2 regions of the Grylomicrobium aquisgranense genome follow, and region 1 is predicted to be linked to the other one. Evidence: riboswitches for the same ligand, from Rfam matches in the RefSeq annotation. Region 1 holds a riboswitch; the other holds the start of a gene.

Region 1 (11,383 bases):
TGAACTGCTGGAAACACATGCCGACCTTGGCGCGGTAGGCATTGACATTCTTTGTCTTGAGAATATCATTGCCAAACACTTTGATCACGCCGCTGTCCGGCTTCTCCAGCAGATTGATACAGCGTAACAGGGTAGACTTACCAGAACCGGAACGGCCGATCAGGCAGACAACTTCACCTTCATTGACATTGAAATCAATGCCCTTCAATACTTCCAGACTGTCGAAGCTCTTATGAATATCCTGGATTTCAACTAACGGTTCACTCATTTCAGGGCTCCTTTTTCTGTTGTCTTGCGTCTTGCCAGTTTGATGCTTTCAGGTGAAGTATCACTCATTGGCAGTGTCATTTTGCTGCCTTTGTTCATATGCTTTTCAATTGCATTGAGAATTACGGCCGCAATCAGGTTGAGGATGAGATAGATCATTGCCTCAATGAAGTACGTTTCTGTAAAGTGGAAGGTTGTTCCGGCAATAGACTTCGCCTGGAACATCAGCTCGGTGATGGAGATAATCATCAGGACCGAAGAATCCTTGATGTTGACAATCAGCTCATTGCCAATGGCAGGGAAGGCATTGCGTACTGCCTGGGGAAGCACAACCGAGATCATGGTCTGTGCATTGGACATACCCAGTGATCTTGCTGCTTCTGTCTGACCGGGATCCACGGCCTGAATGCCAGAACGGATGATTTCTGCCATATAGGCACCGGTATTGATCGAAATAACAGTTAATGCTGCCTGCAGTGCTGTCCAGTTGAAGACATGCAGCAGGGCATAATAGAAGAACAGAGCCTGAACCATCATTGGTGTTCCACGGAAGATGGTGATGTAGATGTTGGCCAGAATATCGAAGAATTTTTTGACGAAACGAGCAGGTTTTGGTGTTGTGTAATCCGGTTTTACTGCGCGCAGGCCGCCAACAAGCAGACCAAGAAGATAACCGCATACTGTACCAACGATGGCTACTAACAACGTAGTGCGGATGCCAAGCAGCAGGCTGGACCAGTAAGTCCTCAGAATATCAATGACGTTTTGAATAAACATGAATACTTCCTGCTAACTTTTAGTCCTGGGATGCCGGCTGGTTCTTGACAGCCGTCTCCATCATCTGTTCACGCTCATCATCGGAAATGGTATCCAGAGCACTCTGCAGAGAATCCAGCAGATCCTTGTCATCCTTGCGTACAGCAACAGATACGGACGCATCCTTATCAGCACCCGTGAAGCCCTTGCCATCCTCGAAGGTAATGTATGTCAGATCCGGATTTGCCTCAACAACACCCTTGGCAACCGGCAGCTCTGATGTCACGGCATCCACAGCACCAGACTGCAGTGCCTGAATAGCAGCCGGGAAGGTCTCAGCACCAGGCTGATGCTGAACATTCGGAATCTGATCAATGATTGTATCGTACAGTGTGTTCAGCTGGCCAATGACCTTCTTGCCAGAGAAGTCTTCCAGCGATGTGGCATTGGCAAGATCGGAATCCTTCTCAACAATGATCACTTCAGTAGAAACATAATACGGTGTTGTGAAGGCAACTTCCTGTTCACGCTCCTCAGTATCTGTCATACCAGCGATGATGGCATCAATCTGATTGTTCTGCAGAGACAGAATCAGGTTGTCCCAGTCAAGCTTGACGATCTTGACCTGCTTGTTGGTCTTTTCCGCAAGCTTTTCCGCCATCATGACATCATAGCCATCGCAATAGTCAACACTTGTAATCTGCTGGGAAGTATCGGTCTTCTCAGTGGTTGTCCAGTTATACGGTGCATAGTTGCACTCCATGCCTACGCGGAGTGTATTCGCATCAGCACTTGCAGAAGCAGATGCAGCCGCAGCGGAACCAGAACCGCAGCCAGCCAGCATGACGGCACATAATGCAGAAACAGAAACAGAGCGAATTGCGTTTTTCATTTTCTTTTCCTCCCGAATAAGAAAACCGTATGCTATTACACACACGGTTTATTTACATCCGGTAAGTAATAGCGCCTCTTCTTGCGAAGGAGTGGCTGAGATGTTTTCCCAGCCCCCACGCTGCATGCCTGCCAGCATGCACGTTCGGCGGTGATTGCCTTTCACTCCATTCACAGCCCGCCGGCTCCCGGAGTTACTCATCTGCACCGCAACCTCTATTCAGTTTTCTTGTGTAAAATGTAACACTGTGAAAAAAATTGTCAACTGTCAGTTGTTATCATTTTCAGCCAAATTGGAAATCATGACACATGCACAAATGCACCCGAGGCCGGATGAATACCTGCGGATATGTTATAATGGGCCCGCTATGGATGCTGTACTATTGCTCAACAAACCAGCTGGAATGACCAGCTTTGCGGCAGTCCGCAGATGCCGCAGTCTCCTGCAGGAAAAAAAGGCCGGACATACCGGCACGCTGGACCCCAATGCCACAGGACTCATGATTGTGCTGCTTGGCAGATATACAAAACTTGCACCATACTGTATATCGAATCATAAACATTACATTGCCTCTTTTTCCTTCGGAAAAGAAACCGATACCCAGGATATCTGGGGAAACGTTCTGCAGGAGGATATACCGCAGCCTGTTTCCGATGCGCAGCTGCAAAGTGCCTGCCTTCCTTTTCTGGGCGACATTCTGCAGGTACCCCCTATGTACTCTGCAATTAAGATCAATGGTCAGAAACTGGTGGATCTGGCCCGCAAAGGACGGGAAGTAGAACGCAAGGCAAGGCCGGTGCATATCAGTTCTCTGGCCGTGACAAAAAAGGGTGACAACCTGTATCAGATGGATGCAGTTGTCTCTTCTGGTACCTATATCCGCACCCTGATTCAGGATTACTGTCATGCACTGGGACAGATCGGGACAATGACATCGCTGCAAAGGGTATCCATCGAGAATGTAAATCTGTCACAGGCAGCTGATTTTGACTGTCTTGAAAAAGGTATTGTTTCACCCAGGATGGTCATTGATCCAATGTGGCTCCAGGTGGATGGAAATCCGTATGAAAAAGAAATCCGCTGCGGTAAGCCGCTGGCGCTGGATGTGCCTTCATCCACTATTGTCCTGTGCAGCCATGATGATGTCCTGGCTGCCTATGAAAAAAAAGAAGATGGCTTGTACCACTGTCAAAGGGGGTTGTTCTGATGCGCATTATCCGCGTAAGTCTATCAAATCTGAAGAGAAGCAGGACGCCGATGTGTGCCTGCATCGGTTATTTTGACGGCCTGCACAAAGGCCACCAGAAACTGCTGTCAGAAACAGTTGCTATGGCAAAGCGCCACAATTGTGAAACCGGCATGATCACCTTTGATCCGGATCCCTGGGTCGTCATTAAAGGTATGCAGCACGTCCGTCATATCTCCACGATGCGCCAGCGCATGAACCTGGCTGTCAAGCTGGGCATGGACAATATCATCCTGCTGGAATTCACCCGTGAAATGAGCGAACTGTCTCCACAGGATTTCATTGACAAAGTGCTTGGCTCTTTGAATCTGCAGGGGCTTGTATGCGGCTTTGATTTTCACTTTGCCTACAAGGGCACCGGTGATACCGAATTTCTGAAAGCACATGTCCCATATGAAGTGGAAGTGGTACCGCCGGTAGAGGATGAACATGGCAAGATTTCCTCGACCCGCATTTCACAATGCATCACAGAAGGCAGAATGGAAGAAGCCAAACGCATGCTTGGCTATCCGTTTGCCATAGAAGGCAAAGTTGTCCATGGCCGCCACCGCGGCACCGGCATGGGCTTTCCGACTGCCAACGTGGAATTTGACGATGAATACCTGCTGCCCAAGACCGGTGTCTATGCTGGCATTGCAACGGTTGGCCGCAAATCCTATGAAGCCATGATCAACCTTGGCCGCAATCCTACCTTCAATGATATCGACCATCTTTCACTGGAAGCGTATCTGCTTGATTTTTCCGGAGATCTCTATGACCGGCACATCAGTCTTGCCTTTTTGAAATACATCCGGCCCGAGGTCCGCTTTCAGAATAAAAACAATCTGATCATGCAGCTGGAACAGGACTTAAGGGATATCAGAGATTATTTTGACCATGAATGAAGAATATAGAAAACGCATGCAGTCACTTCTGGGAGAGAAAGACTGCCAGCGCTATTTTGCATTGCTGGATACTGCCCCAAGGAGAGGGTTCCGTGTCAATACACTCAAGATTGACGATGACAGCCTGTTTGCATTAACGCATCTTGAAAAAGAAAAGACCCCGTTTGCGAAAAATGGGTATTATCTGCACGGGGAAACCGGCCTTGGTGCTACCCCGGCAGCTGTAGCAGGACTGTTTTATATGCAGGAGCCAAGTGCTTCCGCAGCCGTCACCATTCTGCATCCTGAAAAAGGCATGAAAGTATTGGATCTTTGCGCAGCACCTGGCTCCAAAAGCACCCAGATCGCCGAGATGCTGGACAACACAGGCTTGCTTGTCTCCAATGAAATCAATACCAAAAGAGCAGGCATTCTGCTGGAAAACATCGAGCGCAGCGGCACTGCCAATACCATGGTGCTGAACAGCGATACAAAACATACAGCCAATGCCTTTCCTGCTTTTTTTGATGCTGTGCTCTGTGATGCACCATGCTCTGGGGAAGGTATGATGCGTAAAAACGAAGAAGCGCGCAGACAATGGAGTGAGAAGCTCGTCTATGACTGTGCTTCTTTGCAAAAAGAGATCCTTGACAATGCCTATGCATGTCTGAAACCAGGGGGAAGAATGGTCTACTCGACATGCACCTTTGCACCTGAAGAAAATGAGATGCAGATTTCTGCTTTCCTGCAGCGCCACCCTGATATGCATACAATTCCCATTGATGTACCGTTCGGCCGGCCGGCACTTGCGTGCAGCGGTCATACAGAATATGCACGCCGCATTTATCCAATGGATGGCGGCGAAGGACATTTCATCTGTCTGATGGAAAAGCAGGATGATACAGAAATCTCGTCATCCACAGGGCTAATCAAATCTGAGCAGCTGCCTGCCTGTGCGGCAAAATTCCTGCAGGAAAATCTGGAGAAGCCATACCCGTATATGCTTTCAGTCAGAGGCAGAATCTATGGCGGTGTCTCACCGTTTTATCAGGCGGATGGATGCCGCCTGATGCGCCATCAGGTTTTCCTTGGTGAAGAACGCAATGGGCGCTTTGAGCCTGCCCATAATCTGTTCACCTCTGCCTGGGGAAGCTTTAAGAACAAAGTGGAACTCAGCGATGATGAGGTATGCCGCTACCTGCGCGGAGAGGTTATTCCCCGTGCCATGGACAGGGGATGGTACGCTGTCTGTTTCAAAGGATATGTGCTGGGCGGTGCCCACAGTGACGGCAAAATGCTGAAGAACAAATATCCCAAGGCACTGCGGCTGAGGTGATGCAGACATGGAAATGAAGTTGTTTGATTTTATTGACGATACCATCCGGTATTACAACCTGCACAAAGCAGGCTATGAATATGTCATGGGACAATTGCAGCAGTTCTGCAGGCTGCTGTGCCAGGATGACAAAGATGCCGTTGTCTCTCTGCAGAGCCGCATCAAGGCAGAGGATTCTCTCAAGGAAAAACTCATCCGCAATCAGTTCTATCTGCAGTGCAAAGACGGCGAAGATGCCATTGCCCATCTGTCTGATCTGATCGGCATTACCATACAGTGCCGTTTTATCCGCAATGAAAATGAGATCTATCAGCACCTGTTCCGTCATTTTGATCAGCCGCAAACCGGTTATGCCTGCGCAAAAGAGAATGAAAACTGCTGGCTGAATCTGCGCATGCCGCAGCCCCAGTACCAGCGCAATGGCTTTACCATCTATCGTCTGGATGGCTATTATCTGTTTAATGGCACAAAGGTGAACTATGAGCTGCAGATCAAGTCCATGGTGCACAATTTCTGGAGTGATATCGAACATCAGGTTGTTTACAAGAATCCAGATTTTGTCGTATATGACCGCTTCAATAAATCTATGCTTGGCGCCATCCGGGATAATCTGGATGTTGTCGACAGACAGCTGGAAATCATGTACAACGAGATTTCGGATGAATCAAGCCGCAAGCAGATCGGCATGGATGAGAAGGGCTTCAAGGTCTTTACTGCCCAGAGCATCAACGAACTGGTCAACCGGAAAATGATTGAGTCCGTCGGCTTCACAACGGATTTTAAAAAGTGCAGTGCCATTCTTGCGCAGTACATCTATATCCGCGACTTTGTCAACGGCACGCACAACCGTGAGATGATGGTGGACTATCTGGAACACCTCAATTACCTGGCACAGTCAGAAATTGACTTCAAACAGGAAATCTTTCTCGAAAAACCGTATGTCAGCGAAGATGTTTTCTGCAGTAAACTTGGCACATTCTGGCAGTCTGTGATCAATACCGATTTCCAGTGGCATATCTTCTTTGCCATGCTGTTTTCCATTCAGCCCGGCAATAACTTTGAGGATATGGATGACTTTGTCCATGTGATTGAAAGGCTGCTTGTACAGCCCGGCTGGTTTGCATCGACGTTCACTAACTATCGAGACAGAGAAAGACAGCAGACCCATGATGTGCTTCTTTCTGTACTTGCGGAAGGACTGATCAGCTGCGGTAAGGTAGACATTGTGCATGAGGACAATCTGCACAAAGTCATGGAAATCTTCCGGAAGTTTGTGAGCTTCTGTGAAGAGAAATATCCGGATTATCAAAGCTTTGCGGACAGTGAGAAAGCAGTGCGGACAACACTTTTGCATCAGATCAGCATTATTTTCCAATAGGTGCCTGCTGGGAAGATGCTATAATAAACAACAGAAAAAAGGAGCAGTAATATGGCGCAGGATTATGTAATTCTTGACAAGAAAAATGAGAATGGAATGATTGCCATCAATAAATCGGTCTTTGAGTCGATTGCTGAGATCAGCATTGGTGATATTGAAAACGCTGTGGCAGTAAAGGAGACACGTTTCTCCAAGCCTGTATCTGTCAGAATTGATAAGGGTGAGCTGCTGGTCACGGCGGATATTAAGGTGAAGTATGGTGCCAATGTGAATGCCACGGCAGAACTGCTGCAGAATAAGATCTATGAGAATATTCTGTTTATGACCGGGTATAAGGCATCAGATGTCACTGTGAATGTCACAGGATTTGAGATTTAACTTGACAAAGAGGCAGTTAACAGGTTTAATAGACAGGTAATCTGAAAGACGGAAAGAAGAAGCACCGCTTCTCACCCGAGTATCCCATGGGATCTGGGTAGAAATGCCGAAGAAACGATTTAGGAATCCAAGGCAGGTGCGTGTATCGGTACCTGTTTTTCAGTTATATGAGGAGGTTTGCTTGGCAAAGTACAGAAGAAGTAACAGTAACGGTAAAAAAGGACCGGAAGACCTGGTTAACGAAGCAATTCGTTTCCGGGAAGTTCTCGTCATTGGCCCGGATGGTGAACAGCTTGGCACAATGACGCGTCGCGAGGCACTCGATAAAGCATATGACATGAATCTGGATCTTCTTTGTGTTGCACCGAATGCCAAAGTCCCGGTCTGCAAGATCCTCGACTATGGCAAGTATCACTTTGAAGCACAGAAGAAAGCCAGAGAAGCGAAGAAGAATCAGCATGTTACGGAAGTGAAGGCACTGCGTGTCTCACCGGTAATTGACCAGCATGATTTTGATACCAAGCTGGAACGTTCCAGAGCTTGGATCGAAGATGGACAGAAAGTCCGTATCGATATGAAGTTCAGAGGAAGAATGATTACCCGTCAGGAAGTCGGCCGTGAAATTATGCATAAGTTCATGGACGGTATTTCTGATATTGCAAACGTTGAGAAAGCCCCCAGTATGGAAGGCAACACAATGTCTGTTGTGTTTGCACCAAAGAAGAAATAAGGAAAAGGAGAAGTCACTATGAAAGCAAAAGCAAGAAAGCCCAAGAAGATCAGAATGAAGACAAAGAAGACCTTCGCAAAGCGTTCTAAGATTACCGGCAGCGGCAAACTCGCTACAAGCCACAACTACATTTCGCATTTTGCAGCTAACAAGACTCACAAGCAGAAGATGCATCTGAGAAAGCGTACAACTGCAAATAAGACAGATTTCAAGCGTGACAAGCAGCTGCTGCAGGGTTAATTGGAGGATAGGTAAAGATGAGAGTTAAAGGATCAACACCTACACGTAATAGACGTAAGAAGGTTTTAAAGCTTGCCAAGGGTTATTTTGGCAGCAAGCATCTGCTCTACAGAACAGCCAATGAGCAGGTCATGCGTTCCCAGCGTTATGCGTTTGCTGGCAGAAAGCAGACAAAGAGAGACATGCGCAAGCTCTGGATTGCCAGAATCAACGCAGCTGTCCGTCCTTATGATCTGTCCTACAGCAAGTTCATGCATGGTCTGAAGCTGGCCAACATCAACATCAACAGAAAGATGCTGTCCGAGATCGCCATTCATGATGAGAAGGGATTCAAGGATCTGGTTGACGCATCCAAAAATGCGCTGAACGCATAAAAAAAAGATTGCTTTCAATTTCTGTCTGTAGTAATATAGGCAGGCACGAGGGAAACCTCGTATGGCGAGTTGGTGAAGCGGCTTAACACACCGCCCTCTCAAGGCGGCATTTCACGGGTCCGAATCCCGTACTCGTCACTGAATAAGATTCCTCAAGGAATCTTTTTTTATATTCTCTGTTATTACGCATAAGCATAAAAAAACCGGCTTTTCAGCCAGTTTTACTAACTCATTAAGCCTGTTCAGCCGTTTCCTTTTCCAACTGTGCAATGGAAAGATCCAGACGGCGCAGCGTTTCTTTCTTACCAAGAATCTCGGCAATTTCAATCGCACCGCCAGGTGTAAACTGTTTGCCTGAAATGGCAAGACGCAGCGGGAACAGCACCTGTCCATTCTTCAGACCCATCTGCTTTGGCAATGCAAGCAGTACTTCGTGCAGATGATCCTGTGTCCAGTCTTTCTCATCAATCTTCTCCAGAGCCTCTTTTGCGGCTTTCAGAGAAGTCAGAGATACCGGCAGTGTTGTCTTCATCTTCTTGTTCACATACAGATCTGTACTGAAGGAAGGGAAGACATCAAAGAAATCGACCATCTCCGGAATCTCAGTCAGTGTGTTGGCACGCTGCTGCAGAATTGCCGCAATTTTCTTACCGTCAAAGTTACCCTTGACACCCTGTTCAATATACGGCTTGACCAGCTTGTAATAGCTGTCCAGATCCATATTGCGCAGCCACATGCCATTGATCCACTTCAGCTTCTCCGGATCAAAGATGGCGCCAACCTTACCAATACGTTTCACATTGAATGCTTTGGCAAGCTCATCCAGTGTGAAAATTTCACGGTCATCCTCTGGCGACCAGCCAAGCAGGGCAATATAGTTCAGAATTGCCTCAGGCAGATATCCCTTGGCAACCAGATCCTGGAAGGACGCATCGCCATTACGCTTGGAAAGCTTATGATGCTCATCCTTCATAACCGGCGGGCAGTGAATATAGCGGGGAATATCCCAGCCGAAGGCATTGTAAATCAGATTGTACTTCGGCGTCGAAGACAGATACTCCATACCTCTGACAACATCTGTAATACCCATCAGATGATCATCGACAACGTTGGCAAAATTATAGGTAGGGAAGCCATCACTCTTGATCAGAATCTGCTCATCCAGTGTCTCATTGTCAACTGTGATGCGGCCGAACACTTCATCATCAAAGGATGTTGTGCCTGTTTCCGGAATGGTCTGACGAATGGTGAAAGGCTCACCCGCCGCAATCCGCTTCTCTGCTTCTTCAATCGTCAGCTTCTTGCACGGATCATCATACTTGAAGGACTCACCGCGTGCTTCCTGCAGCTCTCTCTGGGCATTGATCATGTCCTCATCACAGAAACAATAATGTGCACCGCCCAGGCGGATCAGTTCCTTTGCATACTTCATGTACAGACCGCTCTTGACACGCTCAGACTGTACATACGGACCAACCGGACCGCCGACATCCGGTCCCTCATCATGATCCAGATGGCACTGCTTCAATGTCTCATAAATAATATCCGTTGCGCCTTCCACAAGTCTGCCCTGATCCGTATCCTCAATACGCAGAATGAAGACACCATTCGGATCCTTGCGTGCAACAAGATATGCATAAAGCGCAGTCCGCAGGTTGCCAATGTGCATGTACCCGGTAGGGGACGGCGCAAATCTCGTTCTAACTGTCATTTTTATGCTCCTTTACCAACACGTATTTTACCGCAAACAGGCATAGATACAATCACAAAGACACTGCGCAGCTTGCGTGTTCCTGACAAACTTGTTAGAATCCAGATATCAGTACAGCGTTGGATTCATTATGTAATTTCCAAAATGCATATCATAATTAAGAGGCATATCAACGCCGGAAAGGATATCTATGAGCAGAGACACAGAAAAGATCATGAAAGAACTCTTCGGGTATATTGAGAAAAACGGCGGTGCTGAAACGGATGAGGATTTCAGGCGCATGGCAGATCAGTTCATCATGAATTACAACGCATCCATTCACGATCAGCCAGGCTTGAATGAAGACACAGCCCAAACAAGTGATGACTGGATGGAGCTTGCGGAAGAGACGGATGATAAAGATGATGCGATCCGGTATGCGCGCAATGCGCTTTCACTGGATCCGGACAATCTGGATGCCGAAACAATGATTGCATTTAATACAGATCACGAAGATGTTCTCGACAATCTTCTTGCCATGCGTAAAGTCTGTGATCATGGCGAAAAGCTGATGAAGCAGCATGGCTATCTGAACAAGGATGCAGGTGAGTTCTGGATGGTTCTGGAAACACGTCCTTATATCCGTGCTTTGAATATGCGGATGGAGCTGGAAATCTCCTGCGGTATGTATAAGCTGGCAGAGGCAACCGGTGAAGAAATCATCAGGCTCAATAACAATGACAATACCGGTGTACGTCTGGCCCTGATGAGTCTGTATGCCACAACATTGGATCAAAAACCGGCAGAAGAACTGATTGGAAAATTCAGTGAGTATGGTCCCGACAGCGGGATGCTGTTAGCACTGTCAGCTCTGTATTTCCGCCTTGGCAATTTTGTCAAAGCAGAAGAAACACTGAGAGAACTGCAGCACAGAAACAAAGATACCCGCCGCTTCTTCAAAGCAATCACAGACCAGAAGCTTGATGATTACCGTACGGATGAAATGTCGTGGGGATATGAACCTGGCACGATATCAGAATTGATCACCATATATGATGAATCATCGTTCTTATGGCAGTCAGAAGGGATCATCTCCTATTATCTCTGGGCAGCACAGGAACTTAAGCCGCATAGGAAGACAAAGAAAAAAAGAAACTATAGATGACAGAGAATGATTTCTGCAATGATGGAACTGGGGAAGATGCTTGTATGCAGTATCTTCCTTTCTTTATG
Region 2 (19,592 bases), on a different contig from region 1:
TCCAGTCCCTGTTTGCCAATCCCCTTGCCACGCCTGATACATTAGGCACCGCATCCGGTGCCAGCTTCGGTGCTGCCCTGGGCATTCTGCTTGGCATGAACAGCGCCGGCATCGAAATGCTGGCGATGCTGGCAGGCATCGGAGCAGTTCTGCTTGTTTTCCTTGTCGGCCGCTCCAGAAACAATACCAGCAGCACCATGATCATGGTTGTTCTGGCAGGCCTGGTGATCTCCTCACTGTTCAATGCCATGGTATCCTTTGTCAAATACATCGCCGATCCAAACGATGTACTGCCATCGATTACCTTCTGGCTGATGGGCAGCTTCTCCGGGATCACGGTCCGCTCACTCCGGCTGCTTTCACCACTCCTTGCATCTGGAACAATTCTGCTGTTTCTGATGCGAAACCGCCTGAACACACTGTCTCTGCCGGAAGAAGAGGCAAAAAGCCTTGGGATCAATCTGCCATTGACAAGAGGACTTGTTATTCTGGCTTCAGCCGGTGTTACTGCCAGCATTGTGGCAGGATGCGGACTGATCGGCTGGGTAGGACTTTTGATCCCGCACATGTGCCGGATGCTGTTTGGCAACAACAATGCCCGCATGATTCCAGGCTCGATTGTCTTTGGGGCCTTGTTCATGCTAATCACAGATACCGTGGCACGCACACTGACTGCTGCTGAAATTCCGGTCTCGATCCTGACCAGCCTGATCGGGGCACCGCTGTTCATCTTCCTGCTGAAAAAGACAGGGGGCATTGTCTCATGAAACTGATGATCAAAGATGGCAGTTTTGCTTATGAAAAGGATCATCCGATCCTGCGGAATATTCATTTCTCTGCAGAATCAGGACAGATTGTATCGATTCTCGGCCCTAATGGTGCTGGCAAGACGACGCTGCTGAAATGCATCCTGGGATTTCTGAAATGGCAGGGAAAGGTTCTGCTGGATGACAAACCGGCAGATCAGCTGCATGCCAGGCAGTTCTGGCAGACCTTTGCCTATGTGCCGCAGGCACACAGCCAGGCGTTTCCCTATACGGTCAAAGAAACTGTTCTGCTGGGCCGCAGTATGTATCTTGGCATGTTTGCTTCACCAGGGAAAACAGATGAAGCAGAGGCAGAAAAAGCCATGGAAATGGCCGGCATTACGCATCTTGCCGGCAAATCCTGCGGACAGATCAGCGGCGGAGAACTGCAGCTGGTGCTGATTGCCAGAGCATTGGCAGCCAATCCGAAGATCCTTGTTCTGGATGAACCGGAAACCGGCCTGGATCTGAGCAATCAGCTTGTCATCATGCGGCTGCTGCAGAAGCTTGCCCATGAGAAGGGATTGCTGATCGTGTTCAATACGCACTATCCTGACCATGCTTTGTCGATCAGTGATCAGACACTGCTGCTGCATAAGGATGGCAGAGCGCTCTATGGCCCCGTGGGAGAAATCCTGACGAAGGAAAACATGGAAGAAGCTTTTGGCGTCAGGGTTGTGATCGCCCATGCATCACAGGACGGCAAAGAGTATCAGGCCATGATTCCAACCAATATCAGATGACAGCACACAGATGGGAAAAATTTCCTGTCTGTTTTTTTTCTTCAGGGAATCTGCGTCATTGCCGCCTATAGAGAAGCAGGAGGCGAATATGAACAGAAGTGAGATCAATCAGGCGTATGTAGCCAACAAGGTAAAGGATTTCAAGCGGCAGGCGGCATCCTATGACATCTGCCGGAAGTGGGTGCAGCAGCTGGAGAAAAGATATCCGTGGCTGTGCGGGGATCAGGTGCAGGATGCAGGTTATCAGCACGGAAAAGCACAGGCTGAAATCTGGCGGCAGTATATGTATCTGCGCCGGCAGATGTCCAAGGTGGAGCAGGTGCTGGATGGCATTGAGAAAAAACATGGCCTGATTGCCAGGCAGATTGTTTTTCTGCAGTATGTGGAAAGAGAAAAGCAGAAGGTGCTGTCGGAAGAATACGGCATTTGTCTGCGGACGATGCAGCGCAGTATTCATACGTGGATGGAGGATGCCTTTGCATATGAGGCAGAATGAGGCAAACAGACAGTTCCGCAAGGCAGTGCAGCGCTATCGGGATGCTGTGCAGAGAGTTCATATTCTGCAGCAGCAGAAAAAAGAAATTGCCTACCGGGCCAGCGGCGTGCATGCGGTGCGCTTTGAACGACAGGGTTTCAGAACGTATGATCCGCTGCTGTGGATTGAGAAAAATGCGGTTAATCAGCAGAAGATTTCGGAATGCATGCGGCAGATGGATACCTTTGAAAGCATGATGTCCATGATTGATGCATCCGCCGCCTGTCTGCTGTGGCAGGTGTACATCGATCATATGACATGGCAACAGGCCGCTGAAAATCTGGGCATGAGCAGGGATGCGGCCTTCCGCCGCTGTTACCGCAGCATTGTTTACCTGTTTGAACAGGGCATGCTGAAAGCAGAAGAGCTGCCAGTTGGCATTGACAGTTAAAAAGAGTAAACTTCTTTGTATCAGCACTGCTGAAATTAGAGAGGAGATCTGTTTCGTGGAAGGAAACAGGAATCATGTCAATGAAATCAATCAGTGAAAGTGCACTTGCATCTATGCGTCATGCGTACACAGAAAACGATAAGGCAAGAGTTGTCAGAAATGCCCTTGTCAAGAATGATGTCAGCACCATCAGCCGCGTCTTTGAGGCTGAAAATGCCAATCCCAATATCTTTTCCGTCGATCTGAAGACCATGCCGGTAACCAACCAGCTGCAGTCCGGACGCTGCTGGATTTTCTCTGCAATGAATGTTCTGCGTGAAAAGATCGGCCATAAGTATGACATCAAGGAGTTTGAACTGTCCCAGAACTTCATCGCTTTCTATGACAAGCTGGAAAAAGCCAACTGGTTCATGGGCTGCGTGGAGAATGAACTGGACAGTGATCTCAACAGTCCGGAACTTCGTTATCTTCTGGACTTTGCCGTGGGTGACGGCGGTCAGTGGAACATGCTTGTGTCCATTGTCAGAAAGTATGGACTCTGCCCGAAGGATGCTATGAAGGAGACGTATTCTTCTTCCCATACAAGAAATATGAATGGCATTCTCAACCAGCGTCTGCGCAGATTTGCGGCTGACGCCAGAAGGGCAGCCGCAGACGGTGACAGGGACAAGGTGAATGCCCTGCATGAACAGGCACTTTCTGAGATCTATGGCCTGCTGGCAGACTGCTTTGGCTTACCGCCGAAGGAATTCACGTTTGCTTACCGTGACAGCAAGGATGAATATCATGTCAGCTACCATGTCACGCCGCTTCAGTTCTATCAGAAGTATCTCGGCGAGGATCTGGAAGACTTCATCAGTGTGATCAATGGACCGACTGCTGACAAGCCATACCATCATGTCTATACTGTCAAGTATCTTGGCAACGTCGCAGACGGCAGCCCGGTCAGACTGCTGAATGTGCCGATGGATGAACTCAAGCAGGGCATCATCGATATGCTGGAAGACGGCCAGCCGGTATGGTTTGGCTGTGACTGCGGTAAGGATGGCGACCGTGAAAGCGGCCTCTGGGATGACAGGCAGTATGACTATGCCAATACTTTTGACATGAACCTCGACATGAGCAAGGAAGATATGCTGGACTACAGACAGAGTGCCATGAACCATGCCATGGTCATTACCGGCGTCAATCTGGATGAAAACGGCCAGCCGGACAGATGGAAGATTGAAAACTCCTGGGGTGATAAGACAGCCAACAAAGGATACTTCATTGCCAGTGATTCCTGGTTTGACAAGTATGTTTATGTGGCAGCCATTGAAAAGAAATACCTCTCCAAGGAAAATCAGGAAGCACTGAAGGAAGAACCTGTGGTTCTTTCCCCATGGGATCCATTTGGAACACTCGCTGATTAACAGCGAACCCTGCACAAAGCAGGGTTTTCTTTTTCTCTTTCTGCAGATAAAATGAAATACCGCGAGGATTGTGATATGAAAATTGGAGTTATTTCACTTGGCTGTGCCAAGAATCTGGTGGATACAGAGAATCTGCTGGGCATGCTGAAGTTTTCTCATCAGGAGATTACGACAAGCTATGAAGAGGCAGATGCCATCATCATCAATACATGCGGCTTTATTGAAAGTGCCAAGACAGAAGCCATTGATACCATTCTGGAAATGGCGGATCTCAAGCAGAGACATCTGCAGAAACTGATCGTGATGGGATGCCTTGCCAAACGCTACAAGCCGCAGCTGGAGAAGGAGCTGCCGGAAGTGGACCGTGTCATCTCCATCGATGAATATCCATCTCTGGGCTCGATTCTGACCCAGACACTCGGTGTTCCGATTGCCAATAATTACGGCCTGGTGCCCCGGGTACTGTCAGGCAAGCCATGGATGGCCTACCTGCAGATTGCGGATGGCTGTGACAACCAGTGCGCCTTCTGTGCCATTCCCGGCATCCGCGGCAGACTGCACAGCCGCCCCATGGAAGACATCCTTTCCGAGGCAGAGAGGCTTGCTGCCAATGGCGTCAAGGAGATCACCCTGGTTGCCCAGGATTGTTCCCGCTATGGCTATGACTTTGACCATCAGCTCCATCTGCCTGAGCTGTTGCAGCAGCTGGATGCCATTGAAGGCATTCACTGGATCCGCATGCTGTATCTCTACCCGGATGAAATCCCGGATCATCTGATTGAAGTCATGAAGCAGTGCCGTCACATCGTGCCATACTTCGATATTCCCAGCCAGTCCGGCTCAGACCATGTCCTGCACGCTATGCGCCGCAAGACAAGCAGACAGAAGATTCTGGATCTGACCCATGATCTGCGGGAAGCGTTCCCACATGCCATTCTGCGCACAACGCTGATCTCCGGCTTCCCGGGTGAAACGGAAGCAGATCACCAGGAGACACTGGACATGATCCGGCAGGTGCGTTTTGACCGCCTTGGCGTCTTTACGTTCTCGCAGGAAGAAAATACACCGGCTGCCCTGATGGTGGATGATGTGCCCCAGGAGGAAAAGATGCGCCGCCGCCAGGAGATTCTGGACGCACAGGAAGAAATCGGCAGGGCACTGCTGACTGAACGGATCGGCCGTACTGTAGAAGTGCTGGTGGAAAGAAAAGATCCTTTAACTGGCATGTACCTGGGACGCAGTAAAGAATTTGCCCCGGACAATGTGGATGGCACGATTCGTTTCCGCTCTGCGAAAGAATATGTGCCAGGTGCATTTGTTATGGTAAAATTAACAAGAGTAAGCGGACAGAATCTCATTGGAGAGGAAGCCGCATAATACGGGAGGAAATATCATGAAAACCTATATCGGTATTGATCTTGGAGGAACCAATGTCAGAGTTGCCAGGGTTGATGAAACTGGCAAGGTGCTGGCTCAGGTAAAGGGACCGTCCTATGGTCAGGAAGGTCCGGCCAAGGTCATGGCAAATCTGGAAGAAATGGTTCGTGAAATTCCGGACTGGAATGAAGCAGAAGGCATTGGCGTCGGTGTACCGGGCCCGGTAGATACAAAAGCCGGATCCATGGTGCTGTCCACCAACCTGCCTGGCTTTGCCGGCTATCCATTCGCAAGTGAAATGCAGAAACAGTTCGGCATGCCTGCATTCCTTGACAACGATGCCAACGTTGCCGGTCTTGCTGAAGCACTTGTTGGTGCCGGCAAAGGCTACTCGACGGTCTTCTATCTGACCATGTCCACCGGCATCGGCGGTGCCTTGATCGTCAATGGCAGGACTGTCTCTGGCAAGCATGGCTTTGGCGGTGAAGTTGCCAACATCATCATTGACCGCGACCGTGAGAAGGTAAACTACCTCAATGCCGGTGCGGTTGAAAATGAATGCTCCGGTACAGCCATCACACGCAAAGGCAGAGCTGTCTTTGGCAGCGATGCCATTCCGCATGCTGGTGCTGTGTTTGATCTGGCTGCCAGCGGCAATGAGAAGGCACAGGAAATTGTGAAGACCATGGAAGAAGACATGGGTCAGTTCTTTGCGACGGTCGGCTGTGTCTGTGACCCGGATATCTATGTCCTGGGCGGCGGCATGATGAAGAGTGCTGACAAGTTCCTGCCGGGCATCATTGAGAACTACAAGAAGTTCTCTCATGAAGCACTGCGTGATACACCGTTTGTGATTTCCAAGCTGGATGAGCCTGGCATCATCGGTGCTGCGATGCTGCCAAAATCCGCAGGTTTATAATTCTTGATGCGATGATTGATGCAGCAGTCCCATGCAGGACTGCTGTTTTCATTTTTGTGGCATATACATCTGTGTGTTACAATAGCCGACGGGATTGACATGAATATTTACCATATTTCTGATGTAAAAAAATATGCCCGCTGTCCGCACCTCTTCCTGCGTGACCGGCAGGAAAGAGACCAGCCAGGTGCTGCGAAGACGGCATTCATTCCTTTTGTGCGCCTGGATATGCAGGTCAGCGATATCGCTGCCAGAAAACTCGGCATCCATGAAGAGAAAGCTTTTATCGGACAGAAGGGAGACGATCCCTCTCTGGCACTTGCGGCCATGAAAGATCATGACTGGCTGATCAAGGCAAGATTTGTCTATGACCGCCTGCGGGTCAAAGCACCATTTCTGCACCGGAATGGGGATGGCTGGGATCTGTACTTTGTTTACACAGGCCTGTATCCCATGGCAGATGATATGCTGTTCTATACAGCCATGGTCTGGGTATTGGAACATAACAACATTTCACTCAGGCAGATGTATGTCATCCATCTGAATCCTGACTATGTCCGCCATGGAGATCTGGATCCTGACAAACTGTTTATCATCAGTGACTGCTTTTATAATATCAGCCACAATCCAACCAAACCGGTTAAAGAACAGATTTACGCCCATGCGCGGGATCTGAAACCATTGCTGGATGGCATGGATGCCTGCACCTTTCAAACAGCGGGCGCTCCGGTACATACTTCCAAATGCAATGGCAGAACCAAGTGCCGCTACTATGACATCTGCTTTCCGCATGAAAAAGAAATTCCTGATCATTCAATCCTGACTTTGTCAGCTGCCAGGTATAAATACGACATGGAAAAAGAAGGCAGGATAAGGCTGCGTGATGCGGATGTGGAACGGATTGAAGGCACCCGTATGCAGTATGCCCAGATTCTTGCCGACAAGAACGGCGGTCTGTTTGTTGACAAGGCAGCCCTTTCCACATGGCTGTCACGCATCCATACACCCATTACATACCTTGACTTTGAATGGGAGCGTTTTGCCATTCCGCCCTATGAAGGCATGCGTCCTTATGATGTGCTGCCCTTTGAATACAGTGTCCATGTGCAGGATACCGATGGCAGTATCCGCCACAATGTCTTTCTTGGCATCCATGATGACAGAAAAGCGATGGTGGAGGGACTGCTGCAGGATATCCCACAGGAGGGAACCGTGCTTGCCTACAATGCGGATGCCGCAGAAAAGATCCGCCTGCAGGAACTTGCCCATGACTTTCCGCAATACGCAGACAGACTGCTGGACATTGCCGCAAGACTGGAAGATCTGCAGCTGCCATTTGTGACGGGAACGGTCTATGATGTGCGCATGGGCGGCCAGTGGTCTTTGAAAAAGATCATGGCTATGATGAACGATAAGAGCTACAACGATCTGGCAATCAATCAGGGCATGGAAGCTGTATCCCAATGGCGCCATCTGGATCATGAGGAACATGGTGCCAATGACCAGGACATCATTGACGGCCTGAAGAAATACTGCGGCATGGATTCCTATGCCATGATTGTGGTCTATAACTGGCTGAAAAAAATTGTGAAAGAAGGATAGACAATTTCTGAAAATTGACGGCGGCAATGCAGGCATACTCTTTCCAAGAAAAGGCATGGCGGCTATAATAAAAGCAGAGAGGGAAATATCAAGATCATCATTAAAAGCCATGCGCACCGCTATACGTCAATAGACAGGAGGTGTCATATATGCGGTTTGAAATTATTGGTAAGAATGTTTCGGTAACCCCGGCGATGAGGGAACAGATCGAGAAGAAGCTTTCGACACTCGATAAGTATCTTCTGATTGATCCCAACACAATTGCAAGAGTCGTTGCAAGGGTGTATCCGAAGGGACAGAAAGTTGAGGTAACCATCCCGACAAAGGTTGGTATTCTGCGTACAGAAGTTGTGGATGATGACTTCTATGCAGCGGTTGACAGAGCAATTGACAAGCTGGAAGATCAGATCAGAAGGCAGAAGACGCGTCTGTCCAGACGCCACAAGGAAAACCTTGCTGTTGCGTTTGCCCAGGAGGATGAACAGAACGAAGAGCAGCAGGAAGTACTCGTCAAGACAAAGGCTATCACAGCGGATGAAATGGATCTGGATGATGCGATTCTGCAGATGGAACTGTCCAACCATGATTTCTACATCTACACAGATGAGGAAACCGGCAAGATTTCCGTTGCCTACCGCCGCAATGATGGCAAGTATGGCCTCATTGAGGTAGATAACAGCAAATGAGTTTTTTCAGGAAGACGCATGCGTCTTCCTTTTTCTATGCCTTCTGGAAGTGGCAAAAGATGCTGCTCCAGAGATGGCGGAAGCTCTTTCTCTTTGCAAAAGCACGCTGATATCATCCCCTCAGGAGGTTATCAATGATGAATAGGGAAAACAATGGGGCATATCAAAACGGAGACGGCCATGGGTGAGAAAAAGCGGAAACCGGAGGCGGAAATCATGATGGCGTATCTTGCCCGCAATTACCGCCGTTCTCTGATGCGGCTTGATCTTTGCCGCATGGAAGGCATCAGTGAAAGCAGGCTGATCTATGAAGCGGATCATTCCTATGTCTGTCTGATTGAGCGTGCCCTGGCAGACTGCTCACCATCCACCCGGCAGATCATCAACGAGGAGTTTCTGCACAAGAAGGATAAAGACTGGTATCTTGGCTACTGGAGCAGAACGACATTCTACCGGAAACGGAAGGAGGCAATCGGCGAATTCCTGCATTGCCTTCATATTTGACGAGTGTTAATATTCTTGTATGGTATGGTCCATGTCACAACAGACCGCGTTGACAGAATTACTGATGCCATACAATCAGACAGACACTGCTGTTCATCCCGATACTACGTTTGCAGAACTGGGGATGGACAACTGCGATATGGTTGATTTCCTGCTTGATACAGAAGCAGAGTATGACATTATCATTCCGAATGGGGCGATGTTTTCCTGCACATGCGTGCAGGATGTGATGGATCTGATTGACCGATGCCTGAAGGAGGAGAAATCAAATGCTTAAAGGAATTGCTGCGTCGCAGGGAATTGCCGTTGCAAAAGCCTACAAATTGGTACAGCCGGTGCTGGATATTCAGAAGAAGGATGCAGATCCGGAAGAAGAACTGAAGAAGCTGGATGCGGCCTTCAAGAAGACCGTTGCAGACATTGAGCATATCAAGGAAGTTGCCAGCAAGCATCTCAAGGAAGAGGAACTTGCCATCTTTGATGCCCATCTGATGATGGCAAACGATCCGGATTTCCGTTCCATGATTGAAGACGAAATCAAGAACAACAAGGAAAATGCCGAGTTTGCTGCAAAGACGGTTTCCGATAACATGGTTGCCATGTTTGAAGCCATGGATGATGAGTACATGAAGGGCAGAGCTGCTGATATCAAGGATGTTTCCTTCCGTCTGCAGTGCAACCTGGCCGGCAAGGAGATCCCGAACCTGTCTACACTGGATCAGCCGGTCATCATCGTTGCTGAAGATCTGACCCCGAGTGATACCGGTTCTTTGAACAAGGAATTTGCCAAGGGCTTCGCTACTGAAGTGGGCGGCCGTACAAGCCACTCTGCCATCATGGCAAGATCTCTGGAAATTCCGGCAGTTGTCGGTGTCAAGGGCATTCTGGATTCCGTTCAGGATGGCGACACGATCATCCTGGATGCGTTAAAGGGTGAAGTCATTGTCAATCCGAGTGAGGATGTCATCGCTGCTTACAAGCAGAAGGCTGAAGATTTCCGCAGGGAAAAGGAAGCTCTGAAAGCCATGAAGGACAAGCCGTCTGTTTCCACCGATGGCCGCAAGGTTCTGCTGGTTGGCAACATTGGATCCCCGGCTGATGTAGAAGGTGTTCTCAACAATGGCGGCGAAGGCGTCGGTCTGTTCAGAACAGAATTCCTCTATATGAAGAGTGAAAACGACTTCCCGGATGAAGATACACAGTTTGCTGCATACAAGCAGGTTCTGGAAGGCATGAACGGCAAGCCGGTTGTGATCCGTACACTGGATATCGGCGGCGATAAGAAGCTGAAGTATTATACATTCCCGGCTGAAATGAATCCGTTCCTCGGTGTGCGTGCCATTCGTTTCTGCCTGCAGAGAAAGGACATCTTCCGCACCCAGCTGCGCGCACTGCTCAGAGCCAGTGCCTTCGGTCATCTGTGCATCATGTTCCCGATGATTGCGACTGTCAATGAATTCAAGGAAGCAAGAGCACTCTATGACGAAGAAAGAGCAAAGCTCATCAATGAAGGCGTCAAGGTCGGCGATGATGTTGAAGTCGGCTGCATGATCGAGATCCCGGCTGCAGCGGTTCTGGCTGACCAACTGGCCAAGTATGCTGATTTCTTCTCCATCGGCACAAACGACCTGATCCAGTACTCCATGGCTGCTGACCGTATGAGCCAGGCTGTCTCCTATCTGTACCAGCCGCTCAACCCGTCCATCCTGCGTCTTGTCAAGAACACCATCGACGGTGCCCACAAGCATGGCAAGTGGTGTGGTATGTGCGGTGAGATGGCAGGCGATGAGATCGCTGCACCGGTACTGCTTGGCCTAGGTCTGGATGAGTTCTCTATGAGTGCTACATCTATCCTGCGGGCAAGAAAGATGATCAACGCTCTCAGCTATGAAGAAATGAAGAAGATGGCTGCCCAGGCAGTAGAGCTGGATACCGCAGAAGAAGTAGAAGCACTTGTCAAGAAGACCATTGGTGCATAATTAAACAATGTGTTCAAAGACCACACTGGAAACGGTGTGGTTTTTTGATGTTAGAAAAGAAAAAAGTTTCTGAAACTGTATTGACACGTTGTCGTACAGTGTTACAATCTTTCAAAACTGAATACTGCAACAGCAGGATAGAGGCGCAGTCGGAATGAGTAGGCTGGCACAAAGCGGTATGCGCAATACCGGGTGTCTGACTGAAAGGAAAGACTGCCGAAGACAGAGCGGCGCACTCTGATCTGGGCATACAGAGAACATCTGCATGACTGTCGCGTAAGCGGAGAACTATCGGATTGTAGTCCCTTCAAGTGGGAGAATGCGATGAATACCGGCTTGCGTTACTGCAAACCGGCATTTTTTATCCTCATTTGCAGCTTCGGCCAAAGGAGGATATCACGCATGAAAGAAACAGTATTCCGCGGTGCAGCCACCGCCATGATCACCCCGATGAGGGAAGACGGAAGTGTCGACTATGAAGCTATGGGCAGACTGATTGACTGGCAGATTGAACAGGGGATTGATGCACTGTTAATTGCCGGTACAAGCGGTGAAGGCTCCACGCTTTCTGATGAAGAACACAGAGAAGTACTCCAGTTTGCGGTAAATCAGGCAAGAGGCAGAGTTCCGATGATTGCCGGTACAGGTTCCAATGACACCGCCTATGCCTGCGATCTGACAAAGTATGCCTGCCAGATTGGCTATGATGCCTGCCTGGTGGTGACGCCTTACTACAACAAGACAACCCAGCGGGGCCTCATCAGGATGTACAAGACCATCGCCGATGCCTCCACAAAGCCATTGATTCTCTACAATGTGCCAAGCCGCACCGGTATTTCTCTTGCCCCTGCAACCGTCGCAGAGCTTTCCAGCTATCCGCACATTGATGCCATCAAGGAAGCTTCCGGCAATATCTCAGCCATTGCAGATATCGCTGCCTCCGTTACAGAAGGCTTCACGATCTACTCCGGCAATGATGACCAGATCATCCCGATCCTGAGCCTGGGCGGCCAGGGCGTCATTTCTGTCCTGTCCAACCTGCTGCCAAAGGAAACTTCTGCTATGGTGCATGCCTATCTGGAAGGCAATATCGAACAGGCAAGAAAGATGCAGCTGCAGTATCTGCCGCTCATCCATGCCCTGTTCTGCGAGACCAATCCGATCCCCGTCAAGGCTGCTATGGCACTGATGGGCTATGGCACCAATACCCTGCGCCTGCCGCTTGTAACAATGGAGACAGAACACGAAGCCCAGCTGAGAGCAAGAATGCAGGAGGTGGGCCTGTTATGAGAATGATTGTCAGCGGTGCAGCTGGCAGGATGGGACAGATTCTCATACAGCAGCTTGCCCAGGAAGGGGAAGAACTTGTGGCAGCCGTATCACGAAGCTATCCGGATGATGTCAGCGCGCATCAATATGCCAGCTTTGCCGGCATGAAAGAAACTGGCGATGTTGTGATTGACTTTTCCCATCATTCCACTGTACAGGATTTTCTGCCCTGGTGCATTGCCCATCACGTACCGGCAGTAATTGCCACAACCGGCCATACGGCAAGCGAAAAAGCAATGATTGTGGATGCAGCCAGGCAGATTTCCATCTTCTTTACTGGCAATACAAGTGTTGGGATCGCATTGTTAGCCAATATGGTCCGTGATGCCGTAAAGATGTTTCCGGATGCGGATGTAGAAATCGTGGAGATTCACCACCATGACAAGCAGGATGTACCATCCGGCACTGCTTTGATGCTGGCGGATGCCGTCAAAGAAGTACGACCGGATGCCTGGTACAACATCGGCAGGCATGAAAATGGAAAGCGCGATCCCCATGAGATCGGCATTCACAGTCTGCGGATTGGCAATGAAACCGGCACCCATGAAGTGCATATCCGCAATGGAGAAGAAGAACTTGTGTTATGCCATCATGCCTATGACCGCCGTCTGTTTGCCAAAGGCGCCCTGCAGGCTGCCAGATTCCTGGTTTCACAAAATGCCGGCCTGTATACGATGAAGGAGATGTTAGCAGGATGAATACAGAAGAAGTGATCCGCTTCATATCAGAAGCGAAGAAGAAAACACCGGTGCAGCTCTTTGTGAAAGAGAAAAATCCGATCGATTATGGCAATGCCAGAGTATATGGCGATACAGACAAGGTAGTTTTTGGCGACTGGGAAGAGCTGAAACCAATCCTGGAAGCGAACAAAGACAATATCCTTTCTCTGGAAGTGCTGGAAGACCGCCGGAATTCCGCGGTGCCATTACTGCAGGTCAGAGATCTGCATGCCCGGATTGAACCGGGGGCATTGATCCGTGATCATGTGGAAATCGGTGAAAATGCGGTCATCATGATGGGGGCAGTCATCAATATCGGGGCTGTTATCGGGTCTGGCACCATGATCGATATGAATGCCGTAGTCGGGGGCAGAGCCATTGTTGGCAGACAGTGCCATATTGGAGCCGGCGCCGTACTGGCAGGGGTGATTGAACCAGCCAGTGCCAAGCCGGTTACCATCCATGACCATGTGCTGGTTGGTGCCAATGCAGTTGTCATTGAAGGTGTGGAAGTCGGAGAAAATGCGGTTGTAGCAGCTGGTGCGGTTGTGATTGATGATGTACCGGCCAATGCCGTTGTGGCAGGCTGCCCGGCAAAGATCGTCAAGATGCGCGATGCCAAAACAGACAGTGCCACTGCACTGCAGGAAAGCCTGCGCAATCTATGAGCCTGACCTTCAATGCGAGACTCCATGATGTCGGCACCAGCCGCATCCGTGCCTTCAATACCCTGGCAAAACAGACACCGGGCTGTATCTCACTGACCATTGGAGAACCGGACTTTGATACACCAGAACCCATTTGTGATGCAGTGATTCATTCACTGCAAAACAAGGAGACACACTACTGTCCCAATGCCGGCAGTGATGAACTTCGTGCAAAAGCGGCATCTTTTGAAAACGGCCGCCGCCATACCAGATATACAAAGGAAAATGTATGCATCACCATCGGTGCCTCCGAAGCCCTGTTTTCCTCTTTGTATACAATTCTGAACCCTGGTGATGAAGTCATCATTCCACTGCCTGCCTATCCAGCCTATGTCAATCTGGTCCATCTGTGCGGGGCAGTGCCAGTCTTTCTGGATCTGTCCACAGCAGATTTCCAGATGCACAAAGAAATGCTTGAAAACGTCATCAGTGACAAAACAAAAGCAATCATCCTCAACTCACCCAACAATCCAACCGGCACCATCCTGAATGCAGAAAGCATCCAGGCAGTGCATGATGTGATGAAGACGCATCCCATGTATGCCTTGATCGATGCTGTCTATGAGCAGCTCAGTTTCCTTGACGAAGTGCCTTGCTTATTGTCATATCCTGACATTCTGGATCAGTGCATCCTTGTACAGAGCTTCTCCAAGCCCTATGCCATGACCGGCTGGCGGATGGGGTATGTCTGTGCCAGTGAGGACTTCATCAATGCGTTCATGAAAGTGCATATCTATGCCATCAGCTGCCCGCCATCCCTGTTCCAGAAGGCTTGTATGACGGCACTGGACTATGATCCTGCCCAAATGAAGGAAGCATATCACAGAAGAAGTATGTTTCTATACAAGTCACTGCTCGATATGCAGCTGCCGGTACCAGAACCTCAGGGAGCCTTTTACGTCTTTCCATGTATCCGTGAATTCGGCATGGATGATGAAACTTTCTGCAAAGAAATGATTCAAAAGGCAGGCGTTGCAGCCGTGCCGGGCAGTGCCTTTGGCATGCCTGGCAGTATCCGTCTGTCCAGCTGCGTCAATGAAGAAAAGCTTCAGGAAGCCATGCGCCGCATGAAGCTGTTTGTAACACAATTGCGGGAGAATACACATGCATGACTGGAAGAAAGAAGCAGAAGACCTGCTGCCAATGATGATCGATCTGCGCCGGCAGTTCCATGCCCATCCGGAACTTGGCAATCACGAACAGGAAACGGATCAAAGAATCGAACGTATTCTGGATGATCTGGACATTCCTCACACAAGAATCTGCGGTACCGGCATCACTGGCACCATTGGCGCCGGCAAGCCATGTGTACTGCTGCGTGCAGACATTGATGCACTGCCCATCAAGGAAGAAACACAGCTTCCCTATGCCTCATGTCATGAGGGCATCATGCATGCCTGCGGCCATGATCTGCATATGGCAGCTCTGCTTGGTGCACTGGCTATCCTGAAGAAACATGAAGACTGGTATACAGGCTCTGTGCGCTTTGTGTTTCAGCCGGATGAAGAGGGTGACGGCGGTGCACAAAGGATGATCCAGGCAGGTGTACTGGATGGTGTATCTGCGGTGTTTGGACTGCATTGTGATCCAACGCTTCCGGCAGGCACAATCGGTTATAAACCAGGCGGCTTTTATGCCGCTGCGGCTACCTTTGATGTCACCGTCAATGGACAGGGATGCCATGGTGCCCAGCCGGAAAAGGGCACGGACAGCCTGTATGCGGCTGCCAGAATGTGCTGTGCGCTCAAGGAGATGACACAAGGCGAAGGAGAAAACCGCCAGGTCGTCACCATTGGCAGCCTGCATGGCGGCAATGTGCGCAATGTCATTCCTTCCTCCACGTCTTTTGCCGGCATCATCCGTGTCTGCAGCACGGCAAAAAGAAAACAGCTCATGCAGGAAGCACAGCAGAAGATCCAGAATATCGCCAGTGCATTATCCGTACAGGCAGAGATTCATATGCATGAAGGATATCCCGGCGTGGTTAACAGTCTCAAAGAAACACAGCTTGTTCAAAAGACTGCTGAGACACTGCTTGGCAAAGAGCACTGCATCCAGGAAGAAGCGGTCATGACAACGGAAGACTTTGGCTATTATCTGCTAGAAAGACCGGGCTCCTTCTATCATTTTGGCACCGGCATCGGACCGGGACTGCACAGTCCGCTGTTCTGCCCGGATGAAAATTGTCTTGCCATCGGGGCAATGATGCACGCTGCCATTGTGGAAGCGTATGGAAAGGAACAGAAACAATGATTGTATGTAAATTCGGCGGCACTTCCTGCTGCTCGGGAAGCCAGCTGAAAAAAGTAAAGGACATTCTGCTTGCCAATCCGGAAAGAAGATATGTGATTGTCTCTGCTCCCGGCAAACGGTTTGATGGCGATCAGAAAGTCACAGATCTTCTCTATCAGCTGGACAAAGACCGCCACACTGCCTCCATTCTGGCAAAGATCCAGCAGCGGTACGCCGACATCATCCGTGATGCCGGCATCACCTTCGATCTGGATCATGAGTTTGAAGTGATCCAGAATCAGCTGGATACCGGCAGCACCGCCTGGCTTGTCAGCCGGGGTGAATACCTGAATGCAAAGATCTTTGCGGCCTACATGAACTGGCCGTTTCTGGAAGCTGCGGACATGATCTTCTTTGACGAGAATCATCATCTGATTGAGCCGCTGACATACCGTTTCATGAAGAAGGAGATGCTCGCCCATGCCAATGGTGTGATCCCGGGCTTCTACGGCAGTGATGAAGCGGGAAATATTGCTGTCTTTCCACGGGGTGGATCAGATGTCAGCGGTGCCCTGGCTGCCAGAGCCGTACAGGCAGATGCCTATGAGAACTGGACGGATGTGGATGGCATTCTGACAGCCGATCCCCATCTTGTGCCAGAGGCAAAGCCCATCAATACGATTTCCTATCAGGAACTGCGTGAGCTTTCCTATATGGGTGCAGGCATGCTGCAGGAAGAAGCTGTCTTTCCATGCCGCAATGCCGGCATTCCTATTAACCTGCGCAATACCAACCATCCAAACGTACAGGGAACATGGATTGTCTCAGAGACGAAACAGCGGACAGAAGCCCATCAGCCGATTACTGGCATTGCCGGTAAAAAAGGCTTCTCGAACATCCAGATCGAGAAAGCCATGATGAATACACAGATTGGTTTTGGTGCCAAAGCTCTGTCAATCCTGGCAGAACATGGTGTTTCCTTTGAACATAACCCGACATCAATTGACACGATGTCCATTCTGGTACCAACGGCAGATCTGAAAGACTGCCGCAAAGCACTGCTGGCAGATCTGCAGGCACAGCTGTCACCAGACAATCTCTTCATTGAAGATGGCATTGCCCTGATTGCTGTGGTTGGCGAAGGCATCATCCGGCATGTCGGCTTTGCCGCAAGGCTGTTTGGCCTGGTGGCAGAGGCAGGCATCAATGTCCGCATGATTGATGTTGGGTTCAGTGAAATGAATGTGATCATCGGCGTCAATGAAGAAGACTTTGAAAAGACGATCAGGGTCATTCATCAAGGTTTGGTGGCAAAATAAACAATTACTTCGGCCAGCGAAGGGTGGCAAAGTAATCCTCAGGTGTTTCTGCACGGCGGATCTCAATGACAGATCCGTCTTTTTTTAACAGCAGTTCGGCGCTGCGCAGCCTGCCATTGTAGTTGTAGCCCATCGAAAAACCATGGGCACCGGTATCATGAATAATCAAGAGATCTCCAACATCAGTCTCCGGCAGTTTTCTCTGCACAGCCAGCTTGTCATTGTTCTCGCACAGATTGCCCGTGACGTCATAGACATGTGTGCAGGGTTCATTTTCCTTGCCCACAACCGTGATGTGGTGGTAGGCGCCATACATGGCAGGCCGCATCAGATTGCATGAATTGGCATCCACGCCAAGATATTCCCGGTATGTTTTCTTCTTGTGCAGCACACGGGTCACCAGACACCCATGGGGACCGGTCATGTAACGCCCCATTTCGGTAAAGATGGCCACATCCTTCATGCCTGCGGGCACAAGTATTTCTTCATAGGCCTTTTTCACACCTGCACCAATGGCAAGAATATCATTTTCTTTGTCTTCAGGCCGGTAGGGGATACCAACACCGCCGGACAGATTGACAAAGGCAATATGCACACCTAACTGCCTGTGCAGATCGACGGCCAGTTGGAAAATGATTCTGGCAAGGGAAGGATAATAGTCATTCGATAATGTATTGGAAGCAAGGAAAGCATGCAGGCCGAAATGCTTCACGCCTTTTTTCTGCAGAATCTGAAAAGAAGAGAAAATCTGTTCACGCGTCATGCCAAACTTGGACTCGCCTGGTGTATCCATGACCTGGAAGCCTTCCTTGCTTTTGCCAAGCGTGAACACACCGCCCTGGTTGTACCGGCAGCACACGGTCTCTGGCAGAGAACCTGCACGTTTCTCGAAGAAAGCAATATGACCGATATCATCAAAATTCACCAGAACATTCATCTCTTTGGCAAGCGCAAAGTCCTGGGCAGGGGTGTCATTGGAGGAAAACATGATGTCATGGCCTGAAAAACCAAGCCGCTTTGCCATGAGCAATTCCGTGTAGGAAGAACAGTCCAGCCCATTGCCAAGATCCTGCATGATTTTCAGAATATACGGGTTTGGTGTTGCCTTGACGGCAAAGTATTCCCGGTATCCCGGATTCCAGGCAAAGGCCTGCTTGACCAGCGCGTCTGTATTCCGGATACCCTGTTCATCATATAAATAAAAGGGCGTAGGATACTGACTTGCAATCTCACGGATCTTCTCATCCGAAACAAACGGTTTCTTCATGGACAAATCTCCTTTTTGTCACCATGTTTACCACAGATGAAAGCCAATATGCAACAAAGATGGAAGAATCTGAGGCAGTATGACCTGAGATTCTTCCATCCTTTATCATCTATCTTTTGCTGTCTTTCTGATGATGCACTGCCTTTTCCGCATACATCTGTGCATCCGCAGCTTCGATCCACTGCTTTTCAGTATGGATTTCATCAGAAAGCCTTGCTGCACCAATACTGACCTGCAGAGTATACGGCGTATGATGCAGATCACTTTGATGCGCCATTTCCTGTTGAATCGTTTCCTTCAGCTTTTCAAAATCATCATGCCTTCCCAGCGGCAGCAGCAGAATGAACTCATCACCGCCATAGCGGCTGATCAGTGCCCTCCGATAGGAACCGTGGCATACAGCACGCAAAGCATCGGCACATTGGCACAGGGCTGCATCACCAATGGCATGACCATAGGTATCATTGATGCTCTTGAAGTGGTCGACATCAACAATCACAAGCGTCATATCATCAGGCTCATGATGCACGAGCACCGAATGCATGCGGTTCATCAGCACCAGCCGGTTGTTCAGACCCGTCAGAGGATCTGCGGAGATTCTGCTCTCCGTTTCATTCATATACTCCTGCAGCAATGCCAGCGTCATGATCGGTACACAAACAGGCACCTGACGCAGCATGGTCTGGATCAGTACTGCTGAAAAAGGGATGCCAAGAAACAACAGCTGGGCAGGGATGGCATAAAGATCCTGATAGCCGCGGTCACTGGTCTTTTTCAGCCAATGGATGTAGCGGATGGCTTCCCATATGGAATAGAAGATCACAACTGCACCAATCAGATAAGCACCTTTGTTAGAAACAAGCACCTGGTTTTTCCAGGCAAACAGCAGTGGATATTTCAGATTGATACACAGCAGTATACCTAGCAGAATCACTGGGATTGCACACAGCCAGCAGGCCTTCCGGTTGTACACAATCGGGCTGTGCCGCTTGCTTTCCATGTAATAAACCCACCAGTATACACTCAGCGCACAAAGCATGACATAGCCGGAATGCAGCAGCAGAA

What was found. A riboswitch is a leader RNA that binds a small molecule or an ion and turns the genes downstream of it on or off. The one in region 1 is predicted to bind lysine.
Region 2: another riboswitch for lysine. It lies ahead of dapA (4-hydroxy-tetrahydrodipicolinate synthase); the one in region 1 lies ahead of MOZ60_RS09275 (transporter substrate-binding domain-containing protein).

The regions. Positions count from the first base shown of each region.
Region 1 is NZ_JALBUR010000029.1:10,499-21,881, forward strand. It holds gene MOZ60_RS09265 (amino acid ABC transporter ATP-binding protein) at 1-268, opposite strand, end outside; gene MOZ60_RS09270 (amino acid ABC transporter permease) at 265-1,044, opposite strand; gene MOZ60_RS09275 (transporter substrate-binding domain-containing protein) at 1,064-1,915, opposite strand; lysine riboswitch at 1,977-2,141, opposite strand; gene truB (tRNA pseudouridine(55) synthase TruB) at 2,283-3,122, shown strand; gene MOZ60_RS09285 (bifunctional riboflavin kinase/FAD synthetase) at 3,122-4,045, shown strand; gene MOZ60_RS09290 (RsmB/NOP family class I SAM-dependent RNA methyltransferase) at 4,038-5,360, shown strand; gene MOZ60_RS09295 (RelA/SpoT-related domain-containing protein) at 5,368-6,738, shown strand; gene MOZ60_RS09300 (Asp23/Gls24 family envelope stress response protein) at 6,790-7,116, shown strand; gene infC (translation initiation factor IF-3) at 7,298-7,846, shown strand; gene MOZ60_RS09310 (bL35 family ribosomal protein) at 7,865-8,086, shown strand; gene rplT (50S ribosomal protein L20) at 8,104-8,460, shown strand; tRNA gene MOZ60_RS09320 (tRNA-Glu) at 8,524-8,598, shown strand; gene gltX (glutamate--tRNA ligase) at 8,693-10,171, opposite strand; gene MOZ60_RS09330 (tetratricopeptide repeat protein) at 10,362-11,315, shown strand.
Region 2 is NZ_JALBUR010000025.1:3,648-23,239, forward strand. It holds gene MOZ60_RS08770 (FecCD family ABC transporter permease) at 1-767, shown strand, start outside; gene MOZ60_RS08775 (ABC transporter ATP-binding protein) at 764-1,549, shown strand; gene MOZ60_RS08780 (hypothetical protein) at 1,638-2,045, shown strand; gene MOZ60_RS08785 (hypothetical protein) at 2,032-2,475, shown strand; gene MOZ60_RS08790 (C1 family peptidase) at 2,550-3,887, shown strand; gene rimO (30S ribosomal protein S12 methylthiotransferase RimO) at 3,963-5,264, shown strand; gene MOZ60_RS08800 (ROK family protein) at 5,281-6,183, shown strand; gene MOZ60_RS08805 (DUF2779 domain-containing protein) at 6,283-7,785, shown strand; gene hpf (ribosome hibernation-promoting factor, HPF/YfiA family) at 7,935-8,471, shown strand; gene MOZ60_RS08815 (MG284/MPN403 family protein) at 8,652-8,975, shown strand; gene MOZ60_RS08820 (acyl carrier protein) at 9,025-9,252, shown strand; gene ptsP (phosphoenolpyruvate--protein phosphotransferase) at 9,245-10,954, shown strand; lysine riboswitch at 11,085-11,253, shown strand; gene dapA (4-hydroxy-tetrahydrodipicolinate synthase) at 11,357-12,244, shown strand; gene dapB (4-hydroxy-tetrahydrodipicolinate reductase) at 12,241-12,981, shown strand; gene dapD (2,3,4,5-tetrahydropyridine-2,6-dicarboxylate N-acetyltransferase) at 12,978-13,670, shown strand; gene MOZ60_RS08845 (pyridoxal phosphate-dependent aminotransferase) at 13,667-14,821, shown strand; gene MOZ60_RS08850 (M20 metallopeptidase family protein) at 14,814-15,962, shown strand; gene MOZ60_RS08855 (aspartate kinase) at 15,959-17,260, shown strand; gene MOZ60_RS08860 (diaminopimelate decarboxylase) at 17,265-18,527, opposite strand; gene MOZ60_RS08865 (GGDEF domain-containing protein) at 18,637-19,592, opposite strand, start outside.